DNA from 2 places in the Roseburia sp. 499 genome. Region 1 is predicted to be linked to the other one. Evidence: predicted binding sites of a transcription regulator. Region 1 holds the regulator's gene; the other holds the start of a gene.

Region 1 (4,223 bases):
TTAAGCAGTCCACGCATCTGCTCCATATTATGGAGAATCGCATCCAGATTGATTTCTGCATAAACTCTGCTGTATTTTTTCATTTTAAATTCCTTTCTTGTCCGCTTCTTTCATTACTTGACGAACACCTTCTATGATATCCTGTGCCATCATACCATAGGTTCCGGTCTGTTCTCCTATCCAATCTGCACCTGCCCCATGCAGATATACACCGAAAGGTGCAGCCTGAATTGGCTCCATCTTCTGCGCTATCAGTCCGGCAATCACACCGGTTAATACATCTCCGGCACCCGCAGTTGACATTCCATTATTTCCACTAGTATTTATAAATGCAGTCCCCTCAGGCAAAGCCGTAATAGTTCGTGCATCCTTCAATACACATATAACATTATATTCCTCTGCAAATTCACGCGCAACCTGCAATAACTGCTTTTGTATGTCAAAAATGCTTTTTTCTGTTAATCTTGCCATTTCACCAAGATGCGGTGTTACTATTATCCGCTGCTTTGCTTCTTTCAACCACTCTTTATGTCTGGCAACAATATTTAATCCATCTGCATCCAAAATCACCGGCACTTCTGCTGTTTCTAAAACAATTCTTATCGTTTCTTCTGCTGTTTTTCCTGTACCAATTCCAGGTCCTGCCACAATTACATTTGCCCATTCCATGTTTTTCTTTAATACTTCTTCTTGTTTTTGTTCTGGCTCATAGGTGTCCAAAATTGCTTCCGGTAACAGTTGTTGGATAATAGTGCGATTTGCTTCTTCTGTATATATCTTAACCAATCCGGCTCCGGTAGCATAAGCAGCTTTTCCACTTAAAAACGCTGCACCTGCCATATTCTTATGTCCAGCCACAACCAGCACTTTTCCGTAAGTACCTTTATTCGAATAATCACAGCGTTTTGGTACTTTTTCAAAGTCCTGCTGTTCCATTTCATAATTCACAGGCTTTTCTTCCAGAAAGCTTTCAGCAGTGATTCCAATATCCTTTACTTTCACCTCTCCAGAGTAGGTTGCTCCCGGATAAAGTAGCATCCCTAATTTCTGAAAAGCAAAGGTAACCGTCATATCCGCACGAAAAGCAATCCCCATAACTGCTCCTGTATCCGCATGAATTCCAGACGAAATATCTACTGCCACTTTCCATGCATTAAGTTCATTCATCTGTTTCACTATTTCAAAATAACTTCCCTGTAACTCTCTGCTTAATCCAATACCAAAAAGCGCATCCACTACTACATCAAATTTTTCCTGTGGAATCTCTTTTCGCATTTCCATTTCATATGCCCGACAGATTTCCATTTGTTTTGCTGTTTCTACAGACATATTACTCCAATCCCCCAGTATAACCAGAGTAATCTCATATCCTTTCTGCCGCAACAACCTTCCTACTGCCAGTCCATCCCCACCATTATTTCCGGTTCCACAAACCAAAAGCACTTTACTTCCCGGCTGCGTATGCCTTTCAATCTCTTCTGTTACTCCAAGTGCCGCACGCTCCATCAAAACCAATGATGGAACTCCAAAATGTTGAATGGTATTTTTGTCACACATTTTCATCTGTTTGCTGTCTACCAGAATATTCATATACATTCCTCCATGTTTAAAAAGAGACATGCCTTATGCTGCTAAGACTGTCTCTTTTCCTCTTCTTTCTGCGAAGGTTCCTTTTCATATGTCAAATCAAAAATATCTATGATATCGGCACCAAAAATATCATGCATATAGGAATAAATTTCCCTATTCTTATCCTCTACAGTCTGCTTGCGTACTGCCTTCTGCTTTACTTCTTCACGAGTCTGTTCCAACCACTTGCGGATTGCTACGCTTTCTATTTCATTGGCGCGCATTTTTTCATAACAATATTCCATGGTCTCTACCATCAGAGCTTCATTCACTGCATCCAATTCCTTAGGAACTTCATCTAATTCCGCATACGCCCGACGCAATTTTTCATTTATTTCAGAAATCAGTCTTCGATCCTCCCGAAGTTTCCTTGACTCTTGCTCGCGCTCAGCTTCATCCATGTTCGCCATAATATTCTTCATCAGTTTCTCTTTCAGGACCTTTAGGTCCTTAATCTCCTGATGCAACCGCCCCTGTTTTTTCAAGTATTCATTTGCTTTCTTTTCCAATTTGACAACACTTTTCGTTTTTCCATCATCTGAAAAAAGATTGTGCCATTTCTGGTCTAAAATCAATAATGATATCTGCTTGCCTCGAAGCACTGTTTCAAACCCATGATTTATTGCTTTTCTTCCACCCATCTTATCACTTCTTATCTCTTATCTTTGACCTTCCCCTGTTTCGCAATATTGTAGGAAAGTTGCATTAAACTGTCTGTAAGATGCACATTCTCTACCACCACATGTTCCGGAAGTTCCAAATCCAAATGCGCAAAATTCCAGATAGCATTGATTCCATAACTTACCAGCATATTTGCAACCTCACTTGCTTTTGTCTTCGGCATAGTAAGCGCTGCGATATCTACCCGATTATTTTTAAGGAAATCTTCTAATTCATCCATCATACGAATATTAATTCCCCTGACCGATACTCCTTTTAATGCCGGATTCACATCAAATAAACCAATGATAGCAAATCCTCTTTTCTCAAACTTTACATAATTTGCAAGTGCCTGTCCCAGATTACCAGCACCTATTACAATAATATTATGCTTCTGGTCCATGCCCATAATCTTTCCAATTTCATCATACAAATATTTTACATTATAGCCATAACCCTGCTGTCCAAAACCACCAAAATTATTCAAATCCTGACGTATCTGGGAAGCAGTTACTTTCATTCTCGTACTTAGTTCATTGGATGAGATACGCTCTACTCCGTCATCTAGCAAATCCCCTAAATAACGGTAGTACCTAGGCATTCTCCGGATCACTGCCTGTGATATTTCCTTTTCCATTGACGTTCCTCCTAAACTGCATTTCTCCCGTGCATATACTATACTCATTATAATGAATCCTGCCTGGACTGTCAATGTGTTAAAGAATTAACATTCTTTTACATAAGTTCTTCCCATTTTTCATACAGTGCTTCCAATTCCTGTTGGCACTTTGCATATTCTTCATGTACTTCCTGAAGTTTCGCCGAATTAGTTGCAATTTCTTCCTGTGAAAAAGATTCTTCCAATTCGCTGATATGAGCTTCCAGACTTTCAATTTTTTCTTCTGTCCGCTTTCTCTCATTTTCAATTTTTCGAAGTCTTGCCTGTTCCTCTTTCTGCTGTTTCCAATCCAGCTTATTACTACTTTCTGTTTCAGGCTTAACCTCTTTCTCTTTTTCTGTCACATAAATCTTCGTAAGTTCCCGGCACTTTTCCATGTAATAATCATAATTTCCGATATAATTTACAATGGTTTCACCTGTCAGATTCAATATTCTGGTTGCCGTTTTGTTGATAAAATAACGGTCATGAGACACAAAGAACACCGTTCCGGTATAACTATTCAATGCCTGCTCTAGAATCTCCTTAGAAGTAATATCCAAATGGTTCGTAGGCTCATCCAAAATCAAAAAATTAGCCTCAGAAAGCATTAGCTTTGCCAGCGATACTCTTCCCTTTTCACCACCACTTAAATCTGCAATCTGCTTAAATACTTCATCACCGGTAAATAAAAATGCTGCAAGCACATTACGAATCTCCGTATTTGTAAGACTTGGATATGCATCAGAAATTTCCTCTATCAGATTTTTTTCTTTATGAAGTACCTGATGTTCCTGATCATAATAGCCAATGTTTACATTGGTACCAAGTTTTATGGTTCCTGCATCAGCTTCTATCATATCATTAATAATTTTCAATATAGTGGTCTTTCCGGTTCCATTGTCACCAATAAGTGCTACCCGTTCTCCACGCTTTATTTCGAAAGAAATATCAGAGAACAACTGCTGATTTGGATATGCTTTCGCAAGATGTTCTACCGCAAGTACATCATTTCCACTGACAATTCTTGGTTCTAAATGCAAATGAATATCTGTATTCTCCTCAGTTGGCTTTTCCAGACGTTCTATTTTATCCAACATTTTCTCCCGGCTCTCTGCCCGTTTGATGGACTTTTCCCGGTTAAAAGACTTAAGTTTTGCAATAACCTCTTCCTGATGCTTAATCTCACGCTGTTGGTTATAATACTGCTTCAACTGTGCTTCCCGCACTTGCGCGCGTTTTGCTGCATAATCACTGTAATTCCCCTGAAATACCG
Region 2 (4,223 bases), 540 kb from region 1:
ATTATTATCTGACCTTGCCCGAAGAAACCATAGCAGAAAGTATTGAGTTGACTGCGGGGATGTGCATGCTTCAGTCTATTCTAATGAATACGGAAGAGAGTGAACGGTGGTATGATAATCTGGTAGCACAGGAAAAGAGAAGAACCGGAAGTGAAAGAAAGGCAGTAAAAAGCTGGATTGCGTATTTGGATATTGCGCTACCTCATCGAGGAAGTGGTGGCCTTATTGATATTATGAAGAATGCATTTGTTTTACTCACGAATCGCCAGCTTACTCTGCCGGAATTTTCAGTTACCAGTAATCTTCCGTCGCAGATGAACGGCGGAAAGGATTTCTGTGAATGGAGTAGAAGGGACAGAGAACTGGCAAAGACGATAGGAAAGCCGGTAGCTGTCGTGCTTGGAAAATATGGAAAGGGCTTTGTAGATATTGCTCTTGCAGAGAGTTTTTATGAAAAGGGCGGGGATAACTATGAGATTCTTTCACTTGTGAGTCGGGGAAGAATGCAGGCTGAAGCCGGAGGAAAATTAGAGCAGTGTTTTGTGGCGGCTGCTATTCAGGCAAGGGTTCATGTGATTAACGGACAAATAGAAGAGGCGGTAGAGATTTTGAAGCATTTTCGGAATGTAGCAGTAAAAGAGCATGGGGACAAGCTTCTTCCGAATATAGATACTTTTTTGTTTCGTTTGGCGCTGTATCAGGGGGAAAAAGCACAGATTGAGGAATGGATGGAGAAAGCTCCAAAAGAGGATGAGGAATTCTGTACTTTTAACCGTTATCATTATCTGGCAAAGGTCAGAGGATACCTTTTATATGGGAGGTATGAGCGGGCACAGAGTCTGTTGGAGCGGCTTTTGTATTACGCAAAGGTCATGGACCGTCCGTATATCCGCATGGAGTCAAAGATACTTTTGAGTATTGCTCTTTATCGAATGGGAGAGGTAGCATGGAAAGAGATACTGTTAGAGGTGTTGAGAGAAGCAGAGGATTATCATTTTGTTAGAATTATTTCCAGAGAAGGAGCCGCTATTCGGGAACTATTGAAGTCAGTGGGCTGGAAGGCAGAGGATGCAGAAATAAAGGAACAGAAGGCATATCGTAGACAGGTACTGAAAGAGACCGAAGCAGTTGCCATTGCTTATCCCTCTTATCTGAAAGTGAAAAGTATGGAAGAAGAAGTATTTTCTGATAATGCTGTAAAAATTCTCAAGCTTCAGGCAGAAGGTCTTTCTAATACACAAATTGCGGAGTTGCTTGGAATTACGGAGAGTGCAGTAAAGTATCATTGCAGGGAAAATTATAAAAAACTGGGAGTTAGGGGAAAAGCAGAGGCTGTTATGGAAGCTAGAAAGCGAAAGCTGATTTGAAATTTTTATTTCAAATCAGCTCCTTTTCGTATTTTTACAACTTATAAAACTCAGGTTTTCTGTTTTTGAATACAGTATAGTAAGAAAATCCGGCTTCTTTTAAGATATTTGGTACCTTTGCAAAGTCAAAAGCAACATGCTCCGGTTTGTGTGCGTCAGCACCAATGGTAATAATTTCGCCACCAAGTTCATGATAGCGTTTCAGGATTGCTTCCGTAGGATTGGGATGTCCAAGACCGTATTTGAAGCCGCCTGTGTTGATTTCAATGCCTTTTCCCTTCTGAATTAAGGTTTTTAAGATTTCGTCAATCACATCGGCAAATTTTTCATAGGTATAGTAAGTATTTCGGTTAGGACCGTATCGTACCACATAGTCGATATGACCATATACATCAAAACAATCGAATGTGGAAAGGTTTTCCAGGATGGATTCAAAGTATTCCAGATAGGCATCATCTTCTGTTTTTCCAACATAGTATTCCGGATAGTAAGGGTCGATACCATGTACCACATGGGAAGAACCAATTATAAAGTCAAAGGGGTGTGTAGATACAATCTCCGGAAGTTTCTTGGAAAGGTGTGCTTGTAAGCCAAGTTCCAGACCAATAAGAACCGGAAAGTCCGAAGAAAAATCTGCCTGCACCTGAGTCAGTTCATCAAAATAAGCAGAGAAATCAATCAGAAATTCTGATGGGGCATTGGGATAATCAATATCCAGATGATCCGTAAAGCATAGACCATCCAATCCCTTTGATATGGCAGAATGAACCATTTCGCGTGAATCGGCTTCACTGTCGCCGGAAAAATGTGTGTGCATATGTGTGTCCCAAAGCATAGAAAAGTCTCCTTTTTGTACAAGGTTTTGTTCATATTTCACAGTTTACTATATATGAAATGCACTATTTTGTCAAAATACAAAGTAGCAAAGTCAGCACAATAAGTAAAATGTGGGGTAAAAGTATATTACATGTAAAAAAATAGTGAAAAAATTAACAAAGTTAAAAAACCTACTTGAATTTTGGACAAAGATTGGGTACAATGATAACAGATTTTGGGTTTGATATCCAAAAAGAAATATTAAATTCATTCAAAACTAGGAGGAATTAAACATGTCAGTAAGAGTAGCAATCAATGGATTTGGACGTATTGGACGTTTAGCTTTCAGACAGATGTTCGGTGCAGAAGGATACGAAGTAGTAGCAATCAACGATTTAACAAGCCCTAAAATGTTAGCACACTTGTTAAAATATGATTCATCTCAGGGTAAATATGAATTAGCAGATAAAGTAACAGCTGGAGAAGATTCTATTACAGTTGATGGAAAAGAAATCAAAATCTACGCTGAAGCTGATGCTAGCAATTGCCCATGGGGAGAATTAAAAGTAGACGTTGTTCTTGAATGTACAGGATTCTATACATCCAAAGAAAAAGCTTCTGCTCATATCAAAGCAGGTGCTCGTAAAGTTGTTATTTCTGCTCCAGCAGGAAATGACCTTCCTACAATCGTTTACAATGTAAACCACAATACACTGAAAGCTGATGATACAGTTATTTCTGCAGCTTCTTGTACAACAAACTGCTTAGCTCCAATGGCTGACGCTTTAAACAAATATGCAGCAATTCAGTCTGGTATTATGTGTACAATCCATGCTTACACAGGAGATCAGATGACATTAGACGGACCTCAGAGAAAAGGTGATTTAAGAAGATCTCGTGCAGCAGCAGTTAACATCGTTCCTAACAGCACAGGTGCTGCAAAGGCTATCGGATTAGTTATTCCAGAATTAAACGGAAAATTAATCGGTTCTGCACAGCGTGTACCTACCCCAACAGGTTCTACAACTATCTTAACAGCAGTTGTTAAAGGTAACGACGTAACTGTTGAAGGAATCAATGCAGCTATGAAAGCAGCAGCTAACGAATCTTTCGGATACAACGAAGATGAAATCGTATCTTCTGATATCGTAGGAATGAGATTTGGTTCTTTATTCGACGCTACTCAGACTATGGTTTCTAAAGTTGCTGATGATTTATATGAAGTACAGGTTGTTTCTTGGTACGATAACGAAAACAGCTACACAAGCCAGATGGTTCGTACAATCAAATACTTCAGCGAATTAGCATAGGCATTGAATACTTAGCGAGGACGAGCCAAAAGCGAAGTCCGAGGTTAGTATGAAAACCGTTCTGTGAGATTAGCGAAAGCGAGCCTGTATTTGGCGAAACTTGAGGTTAGCGAACAGAACTGCCTTATTCAAATGATAATACACTGCACGGTAGACTACTTTTGTGAAGCGACAGGCTACCAGAGTGCAGATAAGACTCAGGAAGGGGTCCGGTCTTTAGGGACCGGGCTCCTTTTTGTAATTTAATAAAAAAGGAGAAAATACTATGTCTTTAAACAAACTTTCTGTAGATGATATTAATGTAAAAGGAAAACGCGTTCTTTGCAGATGCGATTTCAATGTACCTTTAAAAGATGGTAAGATTACAGACGAAAACCGTCTGGTAGCAGCTCTTCCTACAATTAAAAAATTAGTAGCTGATGGTGGAAAAGTAATTCTTTGCTCTCACTTAGGAAAAGTGAAGACAGACGAAGACAAGAAAACAAAGACTCTTGCACCAGTAGCTACAAGACTTTCTGAATTATTAGGACAGGAAGTAAAATTTGCAGCAGATGCAGAGGTTGTTGGACCAAATGCAAAAGCAGCTGTAGAAGCTATGAATGATGGAGATGTTATTTTATTAGAAAACACACGTTTCAGAGCAGAAGAAACAAAGAACGGAGAAGCTTTCTCTAAAGAACTTGCTTCTTTATGTGATGTTTTCGTAAATGATGCATTCGGTACTGCTCAT

The links. Region 1 encodes Rex, which represses fermentation and respiration genes when NADH is low (regulators of the CRP and FNR family bind a similar motif). Its sites were predicted from a motif close to ATTGTTAANTANTTAACAAT; they were not measured.
Region 2: the regulator Rex is predicted to act here: its motif matches at 2,345-2,364, upstream of gap (type I glyceraldehyde-3-phosphate dehydrogenase).

The regions. Positions count from the first base shown of each region.
Region 1 covers NZ_CP135164.1:1,580,282-1,584,504, forward strand. The annotation lists gene alr (alanine racemase) at 1-83, opposite strand, end outside; gene BIV20_RS07925 (NAD(P)H-hydrate dehydratase) at 85-1,590, opposite strand; gene BIV20_RS07930 (hypothetical protein) at 1,632-2,270, opposite strand; gene BIV20_RS07935 (redox-sensing transcriptional repressor Rex) at 2,282-2,926, opposite strand; gene abc-f (ribosomal protection-like ABC-F family protein) at 3,025-4,223, opposite strand, start outside.
Region 2 covers NZ_CP135164.1:2,115,303-2,119,525, reverse strand. The annotation lists gene BIV20_RS10435 (LuxR C-terminal-related transcriptional regulator) at 1-1,367, shown strand, start outside; gene BIV20_RS10430 (histidinol-phosphatase HisJ family protein) at 1,402-2,202, opposite strand; gene gap (type I glyceraldehyde-3-phosphate dehydrogenase) at 2,477-3,493, shown strand; gene BIV20_RS10420 (phosphoglycerate kinase) at 3,759-4,223, shown strand, end outside.